4 regions of the Aneurinibacillus sp. XH2 genome follow, and region 4 is predicted to be linked to each of the others. Evidence: riboswitches for the same ligand, from Rfam matches in the RefSeq annotation. Region 4 holds a riboswitch; each other region holds the start of a gene.
What was found. A riboswitch is a leader RNA that binds a small molecule or an ion and turns the genes downstream of it on or off. The one in region 4 is predicted to bind cobalamin.
Positions count from the first base shown of each region.

Region 1: it holds a riboswitch for cobalamin, as region 4 does, so the genes downstream of both, ACH33_RS16590 (ribonucleoside-diphosphate reductase subunit alpha) here and cobT (nicotinate-nucleotide--dimethylbenzimidazole phosphoribosyltransferase) in region 4, are expected to answer to the same signal.
Region 2: it holds a riboswitch for cobalamin, as region 4 does, so the genes downstream of both, ACH33_RS00215 (energy-coupling factor ABC transporter permease) here and cobT (nicotinate-nucleotide--dimethylbenzimidazole phosphoribosyltransferase) in region 4, are expected to answer to the same signal.
Region 3: it holds a riboswitch for cobalamin, as region 4 does, so the genes downstream of both, ACH33_RS13535 (S-layer homology domain-containing protein) here and cobT (nicotinate-nucleotide--dimethylbenzimidazole phosphoribosyltransferase) in region 4, are expected to answer to the same signal.

Region 1 covers NZ_CP014140.1:3,343,256-3,348,008, forward strand. The annotation lists gene ACH33_RS16585 (ribonucleotide-diphosphate reductase subunit beta) at 1-413, opposite strand, end outside; gene ACH33_RS16590 (ribonucleoside-diphosphate reductase subunit alpha) at 437-2,656, opposite strand; cobalamin riboswitch at 2,843-3,062, opposite strand; gene ACH33_RS16595 (DedA family protein) at 3,188-3,799, opposite strand; gene ACH33_RS16600 (LCP family protein) at 3,838-4,753, opposite strand, start outside.
Region 2 covers NZ_CP014140.1:38,261-43,013, reverse strand. The annotation lists gene ACH33_RS00235 (hypothetical protein) at 190-504, opposite strand; gene ACH33_RS18940 (hypothetical protein) at 787-942, shown strand; gene ACH33_RS00230 (helix-turn-helix domain-containing protein) at 1,008-1,151, opposite strand; gene ACH33_RS00225 (hypothetical protein) at 1,490-1,699, opposite strand; gene ACH33_RS20300 (CDGSH iron-sulfur domain-containing protein) at 1,990-2,214, shown strand; cobalamin riboswitch at 2,472-2,684, shown strand; gene ACH33_RS00215 (energy-coupling factor ABC transporter permease) at 2,884-3,642, shown strand; gene ACH33_RS00210 (energy-coupling factor ABC transporter substrate-binding protein) at 3,649-3,960, shown strand; gene cbiQ (cobalt ECF transporter T component CbiQ) at 3,944-4,735, shown strand; gene ACH33_RS00200 (energy-coupling factor ABC transporter ATP-binding protein) at 4,741-4,753, shown strand, end outside.
Region 3 covers NZ_CP014140.1:2,738,022-2,742,774, reverse strand. The annotation lists gene ACH33_RS13545 (2-hydroxyacid dehydrogenase) at 14-1,000, shown strand; gene ACH33_RS13540 (Cof-type HAD-IIB family hydrolase) at 1,027-1,836, shown strand; cobalamin riboswitch at 1,962-2,162, shown strand; gene ACH33_RS13535 (S-layer homology domain-containing protein) at 2,361-4,753, shown strand, end outside.
Region 4 covers NZ_CP014140.1:609,378-614,130, forward strand. The annotation lists gene pruA (L-glutamate gamma-semialdehyde dehydrogenase) at 203-1,753, shown strand; gene ACH33_RS02925 (ornithine--oxo-acid transaminase) at 1,798-2,991, shown strand; cobalamin riboswitch at 3,018-3,192, shown strand; gene cobT (nicotinate-nucleotide--dimethylbenzimidazole phosphoribosyltransferase) at 3,340-4,407, shown strand; gene ACH33_RS02935 (MDR family MFS transporter) at 4,572-4,753, shown strand, end outside.

The DNA of each region.
Region 1 (4,753 bases), 930 kb from region 4:
ACGTCTTTTTGAGTCTGGTAATCAACCAGGCTGGAGAGCACATAAGAATACGATTGATTGTGAATCACTTCCTGCTGGTTAATAATAGCGGCAATTGCCACCAGAGAGGAATCTGTAAAGTATTGCCCAACATCGGTCACAAAATTGGTCTGCATGCTATCCAAAACAGCAAGAAGCCCGATAATTTTCTTAAAAGCGTCCTGCTCGATCGGTGTCAATTCCGAAAACTGCTGCTTGTCCTTGTTCATCGGAATCTCGGACGGAATCCAGTGGTTGGAAATTAACACCTTGTACAGCTTATACATGGCCGGGTGTCGGATATCGTCCCAGTTTAATACCCCAGAACACTTGCCATTAATGATTTTGTTTGACTTGTTTGGAGCGTTTGTCTCAAAAACTTTCTGTTGCTGCAGCATTTCCGTTCCCCTTTCTGCTATTATGTGCAGGCTTCGCACTGATGAATCTCAATCGCACGGCTGCGGATGTAGTAGGTTGTCTTCAATCCCTGTTTCCAGGCCTCCATATGCAACCGTAGTAAATCCCTGGCATGGATGTCAGGACGGACATATAAATTGATACTTTGTCCCTGATCGAGATGACGCTGGCGGGCGGCAGCCTGTTTGATCGACCAGTGCTGATCCAGATGATACGCTCCCTTGTAGTACCACAGTGTGCGAGAAGACAAATCGGGAGCTGGATTGGCAATTTTGTATGTGGTCTTCTCTTCATAAGCGACCGGCTCGAACACTGGATCAACAGAAGCGGTGGAGCCAGCAATCAGCGACGTTGAGCCGGTTGGTGCAATGGCCATCAGATATCCGTTTCGAATGCCGCATACGGCTACTTCTTTCGCGAGTTCTTTCCACTCGGGAGAATCATAACGTCTGCGGACAAAATATTCTCCATTTTCCCACTCGCTGCCTGAAAAGAGCGGATAGGCTCCTTTTTCTTTCGCTAATTCCAGTGAAGCGCGAATGACTAAATAATTGATTCGTTCAAACAACCGATCGTTGAATCTAACCGCCTCTTCACTTTCCCATCTGATTTTATTGACGGCGAGCAGATGATGTAATCCAAAAGCTCCAAGCCCAATGCCTCGATACTTTTTGTTAGTATAGTGGGCCTGTAGAACATCAATCTGATTTACGTCAATCACGTTGTCCAGCATGCGCACCTGAATGGGAATTAATCGTTCCAATACGTTTGCGGGTACCGCACGCCCCAGATTAATGCTGGAAAGATTGCAGACAACAAAATCGCCCGGTATTTTCCGAATCACAATCTCTCCGTCCTGTAACACTTCTTCGCACACCGTTGTAGGAGACATGTTCTCTAGAATTTCCGTACACAAATTGCTGGAGTAAATCATTCCCGCATGTTTATTCGGGTTCGCGCGGTTAACAGTATCCCGGTAGAACATAAACGGAGTTCCCGTTTCCAACTGCGAGATCATGATCCGCTTCATGATTTCTATAGCCGGTACCGTCACACGGCTCAAGCTGGCATTACGGACGCACGCTTCGTAACGTTCGCGAAAGCTGCCTTGCCCCGGCTCCTCATCATAGAAATCCTCCAGAGAAAAGCCCATTACATTGCGAACTTCATGCGGATCAAATAAATAAAATTCCTCTCTGTTTTCTACCGCTTCCATGAAAAGATCAGGGATACACACACCCGTGAAGATGTCATGCGCCCGCAAGCGCTCATCACCGTTGTTCATTTTCAAATCTAAAAAAGCCAGGATATCTTTGTGCCATACATCGAGATAAACAGCAACGCTGCCGTTTCTTGTTCCAAGCTGGTCGACGCTTACCGCCGTGTTGTTCAGTTGGCGAATCCAAGGAATAACCCCGCTCGATTTGTTTTCATAGCCGCGAATGGAAGAGCCACGAGCCCGCACTTTTCCCATATATACGCCGATGCCGCCTCCCATTTTGGACAGCCGGGCAATATCGGTGTTGGAATCGTAGATGCCTTGCAACGAGTCATCAACCGTGTCCACAAAGCAGCTGGAAAGCTGGCCCCCCCTTGCTTTTCCCGCATTCGCCATAGTCGGCGTTGCCACCGTCATATACTGATGACTCAGTGCCCAGTAGGCTTCTTTCACCAGCGCCAATCTTTTTTCTCTGGGTTCTTGCATCATGAGGTGCATAGCAATGATCATAAATCGCTCCTGGGGCAGTTCAAACAGGTTGCCGGTGTAATCCCTGGCCAAATACCGCTCGGCAAGAGTAACAATCCCCAAATAAGTAAATAGCTTGTCCTTTTCGGGATCGATCTCTTGTTCCAGTTCCATAATGTCTTGTAAGCGGTAGGCCGTTAGCATCTCCTTTTGATAAATGCCCTTTTCCACTAACTGCTCCAACAGGTCGAGAAAAGAACCATAGGGACGAGAAAGTCTGAATGGGTATGCACGGCTTCGGGCCACTTCGTGATACAGCGCAATGATATATGCTCTAGCTGCAACATAGGTCCATTCCGGCTCCTCTTTAGAGATCAGCTCCGCGGCTGACATGGAAACGATTTTCGCCAGTTCTTGTTCCGTTAGTTCTTTGTGTTTCCCTTTCGCGAACGTACCCCGAATAAGCGCATCCGCATCTAATTGGGGAAAATCACTCAAGATATCGCTGATGAGTGAAGGAACCTGTTTATCCATATCAAAAACAAATGTTTGCAATTCTTCCATCTCCTTTGCGGTAATAAAAAAAGCATCCTCTCCCGTTGGGTATAAGGATGCTTGTAATAGGCAATGAAAAAAGGCATACCTGTGCCTAAGCTTAACGCGCCTAAGAAAGGGCAAACGCCCTCATGACTGATTACACCTCCCCATCCTCGTGGTTCCAACGGTGCTTTCTTTATGGCAGGTCTCCTGGCTTACGGATCATCGCTTCTCTATACCTTCCCATTTCAGTCTTATGAAACAGTGGTGAATCCAAGAGTTGCTCCCCGTTCACAGTGGCGGGACCGCGCCGGACTTTCACCGGTCTTCCCTTTTAAGTGTTTACCTGATCTCTTAGTAAGATAAAAAATCATGCAAACACACCATAAAGCTTACCTATATTTAGTTTTATAAGGAGATTATAACATAATATATTGTGGTTAATAAAGGAACCTTTTGGGCATTTCAGAAGAAAGCAGAACATTCCTTAACTTAAAGCGGCTCCCGGCAAAAACCAGGAGCCTTCCTTCATACAAAACGACTTCGCTTTTTTCTTTTCCACAAGTAATAAATGACAAGCACCGCGCACGCGGCCAAAACAAACGCGTCCCCGTAATGTAAATACGTTTTAATCTCCGCCCAATTCTCACCTAGAATCCAGCCTACATAGGCAAGGGCCGTACACCACATCGTCGTGCCAAGAAAACTATAGACAATAAAACGCAAAAATGGCGCACGTGCCATTCCCATAGGCAAGGAGATAAACGTACGGATAGCCGGAAGCAAGCGAGTAAAGAACCCAACACTATCTCCATGCCGGGCCAACCAGCGCTGCGCACGTCGTACTTCATGCAGCGGGAAGATGAACCTAAGCGGCCCCTCCAACAAATGTCCATAACGATGCCCGATGATATATGCGACAACGCAACCGATCGTGCCTCCAAAGCTTCCCGCCGCAATCGCAAAAACCAGGTCCATCTTGCCTTGAGAAGCCAAAAAACCGGCGAACGGCATAATTAGCTCGCTCGGAATCGGAATACAGGCGCTTTCTAGAAGCATGCCGAGAAACACACCCATATACCCCAGATAGTCGATAATGGCGGTAATCCAGGATCCAATCGTTTCAAGCATTTTTCCCATAAGTCCGTCCCCCTTTATCAACTATCCTATACACAAAATCAGTTTATAGAACCCTTGACCTCTTTGTTTACCTCAGCTTGGCCATCCACCGGATTTTCCAGAAGTTCACGAATGTATTCTTTTGTCCGCTCTGCACGTGGATCGATTACCTGTGCCCCACCAATCGTTTTTTCCCGCAAAATCGTAGAAGGCGGAATTTGTTCCGTCTGTAGATTCTCCAGATCGATTTTATAGGCCAGGTTTGCCAGACGCAACATATCGGTGGAACCCATATTAGTCGTTACATAAGGAGAAATAGCCTCCAGCACACGCGGCACTTTCCAGATACTCGTTCCACTTTTCGCCTTTTCAGCCAAAGCTTTCAAGAATTTACGCTGCCGCTCTGTCCGGCTGAAGTCGCCCATTTTGTCGTGGCGGAAACGCACATATTGCAGCGCTTTACGACCATCCAGGTGCTGATAGCCTTTTTTCAGCAGAATATCATAGTACCCATTATTTTCATACAAATAGTATTCCATGTCTTTTTCAACATACAAATCAACGCCGCCAAGCGCATCCACTACTTTTTCAAACCCTTTAAAATCGGTCACTACATAATATTGAATCGGAAGCCCGGTTAAATTCTCCACCGTCTCAGCCATCAATTCCGGGCCGCCAAGTTCATATGCAGCATTAATCCGGTTTTTTCTATGACCCGGAATTTCTACCCATGAATCGCGCAAAATAGAAAATAGATGCGCTTTTTGAGTTACCGGGTCGATGCTTACTACCATAATTGAATCTGAACGCGTAGACTCCTCATAATCACGCTTGTCCACACCCAACAATAAAATATTGACACGTTCTTTTCCCGTCCATTCCGGAAGCGATGTCGCGGTGCCCGGTTTCTGAATTTTCGTCGTGAAAGAATAAAAAGAATAGGCGTAATACGCACCTAACCCGATTCCGAATAAT
Region 2 (4,753 bases), 570 kb from region 4:
GAATAGTAAGTAAGTTACATTTGTTTGCTTACGTCCGATAATCTCTTTATGCATAACAGATTATGCATAACAGAGCTTATCGGACGTTGAGCATCAAGCTGTAGATTTACAATTCTTTTGTACATTAACGATTTAAGAACCCTAAATGAGGATTTTTCCTATATTAGGTTTTTTAAGGTCTTGGATTGATTAAAATCCACCTTCATAAGGAGTAAAAGGTATTTGCAGCCTATTCTCAACTACACGTAGACGTTGATTTAACCGATTTAGCCTTCTTGTATGACGTTCCACCGTATTTTGCAGCTGATTTACTTGCAAGGTTAGTTCATTTACACGCCTTTCAAGTTGATTAACTCTCCCAAATAGTTGTGGTTGTCTCTCAAGGTCAGGATAAACGTAGTAATCATATTGTTGTATGTCCGGACTATACTGCTGCACATAATTTGGATCATGATACCAGTACATCGAGTATACCTCCTTTATATTTCGAGTGTTAGCGCTCATCATAAATTATGTTTATATATAGGTTTATGACATAGACAAAAACCTATATTCAATGTGAATTCGTCACCTACGCTTCGCTTGGAGATGGGGGCTTCTAAGGTAATCATACCTAACAGTACGAAATTTACTTAGCTATCGAGCCTGTTCCATGCTCTATTTATAGTTATGTTAACAGTCGCAATCCTTCATTTTGACATTGGTAGCAGCATTCTAGTCCCTGTTTGCCACAAAACCACATTCACAGCGAAAGGTGAGCTCAGACAGAGATAGAGATTCCTTTACTTGGCCGCAACAGGAAACGGCAATATCCCCTTACCCGAAGACCTTCAGAAGCTTATCGATACAGGCAAACGGGAAGTACATACAGAAAACGGTCAGCTTGTCCTAAAGAATTCGAAACCTGACTACGTATTCACATGGATGCCAGAACAAAAATAACTCGGTGTAGCCGGGTCTTATTTTTAATCATATGGTCTGTATTTCTTCCTTAACTCTTCAAGCTCTTACTTTTTTTTCTCTACATCGATTTTTAGGAACAGACTATCCCGTTGCAGTTTTTTGATGGGGATAAGTTTGCCGTTCTTAATTAACTGGCTTAGACGTGCACGACTAATCCCTAGGTATTCAATAGCTTCAGCCGAGCTCAAGACTTCCTTTGCGATAAACTGTTTTAACTCTTTTGTACTGTTAAAGGTATAGTTCATTTTTCAATCCTTTCTTTATATAAGTGTAATACGAAATTCCAGATGACAAGAGCTGATAAGATACATGCCAAAGTAATGGATATCTTATCAAGTGTAGAAGGATTTTTGTAATTAATGGTACTTAGCACATAGACCACTAAAGCAATTATCCATACTTGTGATTTCGAAAATTTCTTAAGCATATTTTTAACTTAGATAGGGAAGGGTCAGTTCCCTTTCTTCGTTTGAAAAATTTCAGGTGTTATTTACGTGAGCGGCGCCTTTTTCTAAGGCGTCTCAGACTAGTGACAAATGCCCAGTACTTCTGCAGCTTTTACCGTAGAAAAACCTTCAAGAATCAGTCGAACGGCCGTCACACGCTGCCGGAAAAAAGCATCAGAAATCGCACGCTCTTCCTTTCGTAATGCTTCATTCGTAAGTTTGTAATCAGTGATTTTTTCATAACATAATCCGCTCCTTATCATTGTGATGATAAGAGCCAGTATTGCCAAATAACCGTTTGTTAACCCCTTAATCGGTAGCTATATATTTGCCAAATGAGACGGCTTCGACCATGGAAATTTGAAAAAGAATTCCCTGCTTTAGAATCAAATAATGTGCAAAATTACCAATGTTGTGTTTGCAAAAAGATAAAATCAAATAAGTTCCATGTTCCGCTTCTTCTTGTTTCTACGATTGATTAAATAACGGATGAATATTTCTGTCTCGTATTAGGAAAAAATGGAATTGGTAAATCGCCCCTTTTTCTCATCACAATACGAACGTTGAAAGAGCAAAAAAGATGGATATAGGAGGAATGGAGATGGCTATGTATGATAGGAAGCAACCCTATGTAATACAAGAGAAACCCGGAAAAAAAGCTTATTGTGCTTGTGGTTTGACTGGGAACCCTCCGTATTGTGATGACTCTCACAAAGGGACAGGAAAACAGCCGTTCATTGTGAATATTGAAGAACCGAAAACAGTCGCGATTTGCGGGTGCGGAAAATCCGGGAATTTACCGTAATGTGATGGTACCCATACCAAACTTTAATCGCCTTAAATAGTTGAATTTCGCCCCTGTCTGCCAAAAGGCAGGGTTTCTTATTTCTTTTGATTCGATCTACATGAAAGTAATAGTAAGCCTGAGTCTTATAAATTGGGTTGGCGCTGTTACTAGTATTCTGATTTCTTTCCTGTACTAAAGTCTATAATTTTTCAAAAAATAAGTGTTTACCAGTAGAATTATTTTCAAATTCATGTTATCATGGGCTCACTTACAACTGTATATGTAAACTTTACGGTGTTCAAAGTTCCACCAGATGCTGGAATGGAGAACTTAAAAGGGAAGTTCGGTGCAAATCCGACGCGGTCCCGCCACTGTGAAGGGAAGAACACTGCTGATATTAAACCCACTATTTCTGCCTGTGAAATGGGAAGGGGGCGGTTGTTCGTCAGACCCGAAGCCAGGAGACCTGCCGTGAAGAGAAACACTGCAAAACCACGAGGATGGTGAGGTGTTCAAAGGGGCATATAACACAGGCACGTAGATTGATTTTGCGCTTTTGTTTACCGAAGCATCTTTTCTGTGGGAAAAGATGCTTTTTTATTTTCATTATTAAAGGATGAGAGCGCAACTTGCTAGATTTTCTTATTGCTGATAGAAATTGCATGTATGAAAGGGAGGAAGAAGTGAATGAAAAGAAAACGTATGCTCTCGTTTGCTGCAGTTGTTGCGGGGTTCGCGCTTTATTTTTCGCTTAACGAACCTAACACTGCTTATGCGATGCACATTATGGAAGGCTTTTTGCCAGTAGGTTGGGCCGTTTTTTGGTGGGTGCTGTTTTTACCTTTTTTCCTGATGGGACTTCGTTCTCTTAAGCGATTAACAAAAGAGCAACCGGAGACGAAATTGCTTCTCGGGTTGGCGGGCGCATTTGCATTCGTTTTGTCAGCGCTGAAAATTCCATCCGTGACAGGAAGCAGTTCTCATCCGACCGGGACGGGATTGGGGGCGGTATTGTTTGGCCCGCTGGCGATGACAGTGTTAGGAAGCTTTGTGCTTTTGTTTCAGGCCGTACTCTTGGCACATGGTGGACTAACCACATTGGGTGCAAATGCGTTTTCCATGGCCGTGGTTGGGCCGTTCGTAGCATATAGTGTGTACCGATTGACTGTTCGTTCAACGGGAAAGCAACGTTTGGCCGTTTTTCTGGCGGCGGCATTAGCCGATATGGCGACTTATGTTGTTACTTCTTTACAGTTGGCGCTGGCATTTCCGGCGGCAAGTGGCGGAGTGCTGGCTTCTTTCGCAAAGTTTGCTGGAATTTTCGCGGTTACTCAGATTCCGCTCGCGATTAGCGAAGGGTTGCTGACGGTGCTGGTATGGAACTGGCTTATGGTGTATAACAGACAAGAATTAAACACGCTGCAATCTATTAAACGGGGAGCGTAATTCTTTATGAAAAATTCGGTTTGGAAAATGAATGTGTTGATTATTTTGGTAGTAGCTGCGTTGATGGTGATTCCGCTTGTCATGATTAAAGATTCGGATTTTGGCGGAGCGGACGGCGCGGCGGAACAGGCGGTGACAGAAATGGCACCAGAATACAAACCGTGGTTCGAGCCGCTTTTTGAACCGCCGGGAAGTGAGACGGAAAGCCTTCTATTCGCGCTTCAGGCGGCCTTTGGCGCCGGTATTATAGGGTATGGCATCGGTTATTATAAGGGTCGGGCTACAAAGCGGGAATGTTCGGATGAAGATTCAGCTTGATACGCTTGCTTATACGAATCGCCTGCGCCATGTATCTCCGATTCAGAAACTGGTAATTGGCATTACTATGCTTTGTTTTGTTATGGTGGCGCACGCGCCTACTCACATAGCAGTTTTTGTATGGATGAGTGTCTGGATTGTGGGCTATGCCGGCATTCCTTGGCGTATTTATTTGCGGCTATTGGGGGCAATTTCTTTATTTCTTGCGCTTAGCTTGCCGCCAATTATGCTGGAAATTACGGCGCGGTCAATAGCGGAGATAACAGAGCAGACGGTATTTATTTATTCTTTCGGAGTTTTTCATGTATATATTGGCGTGGCCGGTATGAAGAAAGCGAGCGCGTTATTGCTTCGTTCGCTTTCTTCCGTTTCTTGTTTGTATTTTATTTTGTTGACGGTTCCATTTACGGAAATTTTAGCCGTGCTGCGGCGGATTGGTGTCCCTTGTATGGTGACAGATTTGTTGCTTGTTATGTATCGGTTTGTTTTCGTGTTTTTAGAAACGGTGGAACAGCTTTGGATTGCCTATAAAGCAAGGGGAGCCCGACATGGATTCTCGCGCAAGATGCGGGATGCCGGCGGATTGGTTGCGCGATTATTTGCCCGGACAGTACAGCGTTATCAGCAGCTTTCGATTGGACTTGCGGCGCGCGGATTTGATGGAGACTTGAGGGTATTAGCTTCTTCACATGCTTTTGTTTCGAGAAGATACGCGGCCGAGGCGGCAGCAGTTTTTTTGCTGTTGGTTGCGCTTGAATGGTGGACGGGAAGGTGAGAAGAATGGACTGGCTTT
Region 3 (4,753 bases), 1.5 Mb from region 4:
AGCGGGAGCATTGATGAAACCGAAAATCGTTGTAACAAGGAAAATTCCGCAACAGGCATTGGAGCTTCTGGAGCGCACGGCGTCTTTGTATGTTTGGGAAAAAGAAGACAAGGTAATGCCGCGCGAATTGCTACTTAAAGAAATAAAAGATGCCCACGGCTTGTATTCTATGCTGGCCGATCGGATTGATACAGAAGTAATGGATGCCGCTCCGCATCTGCGGGTCATCAGCACGATGGCGGTGGGTTATGATAATATCGACATTGCCGAAGCGACGAAGCGCGGCATACGTGTTGGACATACGCCGGACGTGCTTACGGAAGCGACGGCGGATTTAGCTTTTGCCTTATTGATGGCTACCGCGCGCCGCTTGGGTGAAGGAATGGCTTGCATTAAAGAAGGGAAATGGAAGAATTGGTCGCCGATGTTTATGGCAGGGCAGGAGGTGTATGGTTCGACCCTTGGCATTATCGGAATGGGCCGCATTGGGGAAGGGGTCGCCCGTCGTGCCAAGGCGTTTGATATGCGTATTTTGTACCACAACCGGACACGGCGCCTGGAAGCAGAAGAAAAGCTCGGCGCCGTATATTGTTCGCTGGAGGAATTGCTGGATAAATCCGACCATGTGGTATTGCTAACGCCAGCCACAAAAGAAACGTACTATATGATGGGGGCAGCACAGTTTGCTCGCATGAAACGGACGGCTACATTTATTAACGTATCCCGCGGCACGAACGTGGACGAGGACGCGCTTTATCGGGCGCTGGTTAATAAAGAAATTTGGGCAGCAGGGCTTGATGTGTTTGAAAAAGAACCAATTCCTCCTTCGCATCCCTTACTTTCGCTCGATAATGTCGTAGCATTGCCTCATATTGGAAGTGCAACTGTACAGACACGTCTCCGCATGGCGATGGTAGCGGCGGAAAATGTGCTTCTAGGCGTAAAAGGCGAACGGTTAAGATATACGGCGAATCCCGATGTCTATGCATCATTATTATAAAGAAAAGATTCTGGATGGTGAAATATATGGCATACAAACTAGCTGCAATTGACATCGACGGAACGCTACTTACAGACGACTACCGGATTACAGAAAAAAACAAAAAGGCGTTGCGAGCAGCGGAAGAGGAAGGAGTACAAATTGTGCTTTGTTCCGGGCGCGCGCCTGTCAGCGTGCTTCCGATTCTTGAAGAAATCGGCATTCACGGTTATTTTATTTGTCATAACGGCGCGGTTACTACACACTCCAAAACGAAAGAAATTCTGCAGGAAAACGGTTTTTCTATGCAATCATTGAGAGGTGTGGTGGAGTACTGTCGCAGGGAAAATATTCACATGGACTTTTGCACCGCATTTGATATGTATACGGAAAGCATGGAGCGCGAAGACGTGCAACGGATGTACGCAAAATACCTCGCACAGCCAAAACTCATTCAGGATATGTTAACCGTGGAGGATAAGCTGGTTAAATTCACTTTATTTGGCACCGATGAACAGCTTAACAAAGCGTACGATGAATTTGCTGCGATGAATTTGCCGGTGCGGACGCTCCGCAGTGGTCCGTCTTATATCGATATTATTGATAAAGCGACTTCCAAAGGCGCGGCGCTAAGTAACCTTGCCGAATATTTAAATATTTCGCTGGCCGATACGATCGCTATCGGTAATTATTATAACGACCTTGATATGATTACTATGGCGGGAATCGGAGTAGCTGTGGCTAACGCACCGGAGGACGTAAAAGAAAAAGCCGACCTGATCGTCGCCTCTAATAATGAAAGCGGCGTGGCGGAAGCCTTGCAGCGTCTTGTGTTCGGGATGAAAAACTGCGTATAAAGACTTCCTTCGTATCGTTTCGCTGTTCATGTTGAGAAAATATGCATTCTATACAAATTTTTTCTTGAAATGTTAAAATATTATAGACAAAAAAGCGTCGAGACAGTATCATAAGAATAAAAATTGAATAAAGAGCGGGGAAAGGTGCAAATTGCCTGTGTGCTTTTTGCTTAAAAGGGAAGAACGGTGCAAATCCGACGCGGTCCCGCCACTGTAAATGGGGAGTGACTCCAGCAATATACGCCACTGTTTCTGTGATGAAATGGGAAGGTATGGAGAAGCGATGATCCATGAGCCAGGAGACCTGCCTTTCTCTAAGATGTTTCTGATTCTTCGGGGGGTGAGAATAAAGAAACGACAACAGTGTACAATACAGCTGGGCTTTTGTATGCTTTTTTTCTTGTATTGTTCCATTGTTTGTTATTGCAACATTTCATTGTATGTGAGGCCACCCTTGTATAAGGGTGGCTTTGTTTGTTATTGTGCATTGACATTTCTTTAAGAGCGAAGGGGGTAATGAGAAAATGGGTTTCAGAAATACATGGAAAAAGTATTTTGCTTTATTCACGATCTTCTTTCTTTTTATTTCTACAGTGTTAGGGTTTTCTTGGTTTCAACCGAAGCCGGCTTATGCTTCTATTGTACCAAAAATAAGAGGAGATTTGGGGAGCGATACTACAGTAACTCCTGATACAGTAACCGTACAAGAGCAGTCTACTGGCCATTCTGTTGGCATTGAAGAGGCGATTCAGACAGCGAGTCAGTATGCCCTGAGCCATAATCAACTATCTGAATGGGAAGCAATCGGGCTTGCGCGCGCTGGACAAGCGGTTCCGGCAAGCTATCTCGAAAGCATAGAACGGGAGGTCGCGGCCGCAAAAGGACAGTACCGTAAAGTAACCGACTATGAACGAATTGCTTTAGCGGTCAAAGCGGTAGGCGGTGATCCGACCGCAATCGCCGGCTATAACTTCATCGAAAAAATTTACAACAATTCTCGCATGACAAACCAAGGGCTCAACGGACCGATTTTTGCTTTAATCGCCCTTGACTGCGGAGATTACAAAACGCCTGAAGATGCGCAATGGAATCGCGAGAAGCTTATTGCTTACATTGTGCAACATCAATATGCGGACGGAAGTTGGCCGCTTTCGCCCGGAGCCGAAAGCAATCTCGATATAACGGCGATGGCGCTGACCTCTCTTGCGCCATACAAAAACCGTCCTGAAGTGCAAACGGTTGTTGATAAGGCGGTTGCTTATTTATCGGCTCAACAAAATGAAACGGGCGGATACACATTTCGTTTTTTGGGGGACGTAACGGAGCCGAGCGAGACTACAGCCCAGGTGATTATCGCTTTAACCGCGAATGGCATAGACCCGACTTCAGCCGCTTTCACAAAATCAGGAAAAAATTTGTTGCATCATTTACTTTCATACCGGCAGTCGGACGGAGGCTTTGTCCATGTAGCGGGCGGAAAAACGGATAGGATGGCTACGGAACAAGCGTTGCAGGCGCTGGTAGCATATGATTTATTTACGAAGGGGAAATCTCCGCTTTATCGCTTCGCGGCTCAGCCTTCACCACCAACATCGGAAAAACCTCCAACGGAACCAGGGTCGCCGCTTCCCGATGGATCAACACCGCCTGAAGGAGGAACGCCCCCGAATACACCTGTTCCTGTAAAAAAAACAATTACGCTATCCGTAATCGGGGATAGTCAGCGCGGCGTCATTTTGCCTGCTCAGTCGGTAGAGCTGAAGGAGGGGGACACAGCCTATACCGTTCTCCGGCGTATGTTAGGCAATAAAGTAGAATCTCGCGGTTCCGGGGCGACGCTGTACGTAGAAGCCATTGATGGGCTGGGGGAGTTTGATCGCGGTCCGCAGAGCGGTTGGATGTATTCGGTTAACGGCTGGTTTCCCAATTACAGTGCAGGCATTTATATGTTAGAAGATGGGGATGTTGTAGCCTGGCGCTATACGCTTGATCTCGGCAAGGATTTAGGTGCGTATTTTCTTGCGGATACGTACAAAGATGGAACATTTTCCATTCCGGCGCATGTTGAAAATGAACTTAACCGTATTGGTCTTACGCCGAATAATACACAGCCGATAAGCAAAGTGGCCACAACGACGGTTGTGCTAAATGCTGCCGAAAGAATGGATGCCAGGCAAGCGGAGCAGATAAAGCAATCGTTGGCTAATCATACGGTATCGTTACAACAGTCCGTTTCAGCCGCTGTCGAAAGCGTAATTAAAGATAATATGGATGAAGTACAACTCATCGTTCCAGCGCAAGCTTTATCCAAAACAACTTCGCTCACGATTACCGAACAGATGGTTCAACGTCCGGAGCTTGTCTCTGGGATATATGATTTCGGGCCGGATGGTACGAAGTTTAACAAATCGATATACATTATGATAAAAATTCCTATCGAAACGGAGCAATTACACGCTCTTGTATTGGCATGGCTGGACGAGCAGAAAAATGAGTGGATTCCGATCCCCGCAGTATTGGATGCGAAAACAGGTATTATTATCGGAAAAGTGGATCATTTCACAAAATTTGCGGTGATCGATCGCAGCAAAGTAGAGAAGACAGCACAGTCCATTCCATCGTTGGATGTGGAGATTGAATCTCTTTGTAAACGAATTCTCGCAAACGCAAGCGATGGTAATCTTACTGAATGGGGAGCGTTCGCGCTGGCCCGCGCTGGCCGCAAGCTCCCTCCGGGCTATCTTGCCTCCATCGAAAAAATGCTTAGAGAGAAAAATGGACAATTTCGCAAAGTAACCGATTATGAGCGCATTGCCCTAGCCGTGAAAGCAGCAGGAGGGAATCCAGCCAGCATCGGCGGTTACAATTTAATCGAGAAAATTTACAATCATGAGCATATGACCATTCAGGGAACAAA
Region 4 (4,753 bases):
CAAATTGATGAAGATAAATAAAATCGCAAAAATATTTTGCGTATATAGTGCTAATTTATTTTGCTGCAAAATATTTTTAATAATGGCTGATAGGATTTTATTACAAAATGAGTGGAACTACGCTTTCATGAATTTGGCATGTAAATTGCATAAATACGTAATTAATGATATAGAAAATGAATGTTAACAGGAGGTTGTTCCGATGATTCCATATCGTCCTGAACCGTTTACCAATTTCGCTGATGAACAGAATATGAAAGCGATTAACAAAGCGCTGGAGAAAGTATCGGCTGAGCTTGGCCGCGACTATCCGCTCGTGATCGGCGGCGAGGAAATCATGACCGAAGACAAAATCGTATCGATAAACCCGTCCGCCAAACATGAGGTAATTGGCCGCGTAGCCGCTGCCGATCAGGCGCTGGCCGATAAAGCGATGAACGCAGCATGGGAAACGTTCAAAACATGGTCTCGCGTTCCGGCCGAAGAACGTGCGGGGTATCTTTTCAAAGCCGCAGCCATCCTGCGCCGCAGAAAGCATGAATTCTCCGCCTGGTTGATGCTCGAAGCCGGCAAAAGCCGCGCGGAGGCGGACGCTGATACAGCGGAAGCGATCGATTTTATGGAATACTATGGCCGACAAATGATCGAACTGCAAGACCGTGGCCGTCAGACGCTCGTCCATCTTCCGGGCGAAGACAACCATCTGGACTACATTCCGCTTGGCGTTGGCTTTATTATTCCGCCGTGGAACTTTGCGCTGGCGATTGTGGTAGGAATGACAACGTCCGCGATTGTAACAGGAAATACCGTGATCCTGAAGCCGGCCAGCCAAACGCCTGTGATTGCTTATAAGTTTTATGAACTGCTGGTGGAAGCCGGTCTTCCGGCGGGCGTGGTCAACTTCCTGCCAGGCCGTCCGGAAGTGATTGGTGATTACCTGGTTGACCACCCGAAAACACGCTTCATTAGCTTTACGGGTTCTCGCGCGGTGGGCCTGCGCATTCATGAACGTTCGTCTAAAGTGAAGCCGGGTCAAATCTGGATGAAGCGCCTTGTTGCCGAAATGGGCGGAAAAGACGCCATCATCGTCGACAAAGACGCCGACCTGGAGCTGGCGGCACAAAACATTGTGGCGTCTGCATTTGGTTTTTCTGGCCAGAAGTGTTCCGCATGCTCGCGTGCGATTGTGCATGAGGATGTATATGAGACCGTGTTAAACCGTGTGGTGGAAATCACGAAAGGTCTGAAGGTGGGCGATGTCCGCGATGCATCCAATTACACGGGCCCGGTGATCGATGAGAAAGCGTTCAACAAAGTGATGGAATACGTGGAAATTGGCAAGCAAGAAGGCCGGCTGGTGCTGGGCGGCAAGCCGGCGGGGGATGAAGGGTACTTCATCGAGCCGACCATCTTCGCGGATGTGGCTCCGAACGCGCGGATCATGCAGGAAGAAATTTTCGGCCCGTTTGTGGCGTTCACAAAAGTGCGCGACTTCGACCATGCGCTGGAAGTGGCGAACAATACGGAATACGGTCTGACGGGTTCGGTGTTCACCCGCAACCGTGAACATATGGCGCGGGCGCGTGCTGAGTTCCATGTGGGCAACCTGTACATTAACCGTAAATGCACAGGCGCGATCGTTGGCGTGCATCCGTTCGGTGGCTTCAATATGTCCGGTACGGATTCCAAGGCGGGCGGCCCGGACTACCTGTTGCAGTTCACGCAGCCGAAGCTTATTTCTGAAGTATTGTAATTTTTATTATAGAGGGGAGAATAACCATGAACGGTGCGACTTCTATGAGCAAAACACAAAGCATTATCGAAAAAACCGAGAAATACGGTGCTAATAACTATCATCCGCTACCGATCGTTATTTCTAAAGCGGAAGGCGTATGGGTAGAAGATCCGGAAGGCAACAAATATATGGATATGTTGAGCGCTTATTCGGCGCTCAACCAAGGCCATCGTCATCCGAAAATTATTCAGGCGCTCAAGGAACAGGCGGATAAAGTTACGCTTACTTCCCGTGCATTTCATAATGACAAACTGGGCGAGTTCTACGAAAAGCTTTCCAAGCTGACCGGAAAAGACATGATTCTGCCGATGAATACAGGCGCGGAAGCGGTAGAAACAGCAATTAAAGCAGTGCGCCGCTGGGCATACGATGTAAAGAAAATCCCGGAAAACAAGGCGGAAATTATTGTATGTGAAGGCAACTTCCATGGTCGTACGACGACCATTACGTCTTTCTCTTCCGATGAAAGCTATAAGCGTGGATTCGGGCCGTTTACGCCAGGCTTCAAAATCATTCCGTACGGTGACATCGAGGCATTAAAACAAGCGATTACGCCTAATACGGCCGCATTCCTTACGGAGCCGATTCAAGGCGAAGCGGGTATCGTGATGCCGCCAGAAGGTTTCCTAAAGCAAGCACGTGAAATTTGTAAGCAAAATAACGTACTTTTTGTAGCAGACGAAATTCAAACCGGATTTGGTCGTACAGGTAAACTGTTCGCTTGCGAATGGGAAGATGTAAAGCCGGACATGTATATTATGGGGAAAGCGCTTGGCGGCGGTGTGTTCCCGATTTCTGCTGTGGCTGCGGATAAAGAAATTCTCGGCGTCTTCGAACCGGGTTCTCACGGCTCCACGTTTGGCGGAAATCCGCTGGGCTGCGCCGTGGCCATCGCAGCGCTTGAAGTATTGGAAGAAGAAAACCTTGTGCAGCGTTCGCTGGAAATGGGCGAATACTTTAAAGAGAAATTATTGCAAATTGAAAATCCAATCATCAAAGAAGTACGCGGCCGTGGTCTGTTTATTGGCGTAGAGCTGACAGAGAAAGCCCGTCCATATTGCGAAGCGTTGAAAGATCTTGGTCTGCTGTGTAAAGAAACGCATGAAACAACGATTCGCTTTGCGCCTCCGCTCATTATTTCTAAAGAGGATTTGGATTGGGCAATCGCGAGAATCTATCAAGTATTGAAAAAATAAACAAACCGGTGTATGCTGTTTGTAAATGTGTATAGGACGCAATAGGTGCCCCATTTTCGGGGAGAATAGGGAAGAAAACACGCGGGCCCGCCACTGTAGCCGGGGAGCCGCTGACAGTCACTGGGCGATTCGTCTGGGAAGGCTGTTGGCACATGGTATTGATCCGGGAGCCAGGAGACCTGCCTATTGCAGCGGACTACTCGAGGAACAGGTAGCATTGAACCGGATGTGGCAAGTCCAGGTCTTCTTTGACCTGGGCTTTTTTATTCATCATGGTGACCAGCGCTTTGTTTTCCTGCGTCCTTACCATTTTCTTGAAACGGTAGAGAAAAGGATGGGGATGAGAAGGTGAAACAAACAACCAAGATTACGCTCGCGGACATATTGAGTCGTATCGTCCAGCCGGATGAACAGATGATGGGAGCGGTGCAAAAAAAAGTGGATAACTTAACCAAACCGCCAGGAAGTTTGGGAGTCTTGGAGGAAATGGTGATCCGCTTGGCTGGCATTCAACGGACAGAAGCGCCGACGTTGCGTAAAAAAGCGGTGGTAGTCATGTGCGGCGATCATGGTGTGGTCGAAGAAGGAGTGAGCGCGTTTCCGCCGGAGGTAACCGGATTGATGATGGATAACTTTGCGCGGGGAGGTGCTGCGATTAATGTGTTCTCGCGCCGGATGGGAGCGGAGGTGATCGTCGTCGATGTTGGAAGCAAGGCGAAAACATCTCCGGGCGTGAGAGCAGAAAAAGTAAGGGCAGGCACGAACAACATGGCGCAGGGGGCAGCAATGAGCCGGGAGGAAGCCGTAGCCGCCATTGAAGTCGGCATCCGGATCGCTGTGGAACTGGCCAGAGAGGGGTATCAGGCGGTGGCCTTAGGCGATATGGGAATCGGAAATACAACCCCGAGCACTGCTTTGACAGCTGCCGTAACCGGCCGTTCTGTAACTGAGCTGACAGGCAAAGGGACAGGCATTGATGAAGAGAAGCGGAAGGTCAAGGAGGCTATTATTGAGCGGGCACTTCATATAAATGGAATTGAAAAGAATTGGCGTGCCAAACTGGAGCCGATTGATGTGCTGGCGCGGGTCGGCGGGCTGGAAATTGCCGGATTGGTGGGATTGACTTTAGGGGCTGCAGCCAATCGAATGGCTGTTCTTGTCGATGGGGTGATCGCGGGCGCAGCCGCACTGATTGCGTATGAAATATGCCCGGCTGTGCTCCCGTATCTATTCGCATCGCATCTATCAGAAGAACCAGCCCATCGGGCGGCGCTTGAATATTTGGAACTGACTCCAGCGTTATATTTGCGCATGCGTTTAGGCGAAGGCTCAGGTGCAGTGCTTTTGTTCCCATTGCTGGAAGCATCGCTTGCTATGTTGAATGAAATGGCAACGTTTGCTGATTTAGGCTTATAAGAATCAACAACCCCCGCTGTCCTCCACAGCGGGGGTTTTATCCAGGAGAATGAACGTATCAGTAAGTCGGACGATTGACTTTTATGCTGGAAGCTTTATACTACCTAGGCAGAATCCCTCGCCTTCAATAGCGGGGGTAAAAGCAAAGGTGAAGGAGAGAACATATGAAAACAAACAGAAGAAATGTAACAATCGCAATGTTGGTTGCAACATTTCTGGCCGCTATTGAAGTGACGATCGTCAGTACTGCGATACCTAGAATCGTAAGTGATTTAGGGGGGATTACGCTTACGAGTTGGGTGTTTGCGGTATATTTGCTGACAACGTCCGTTACAACTCCGATTTA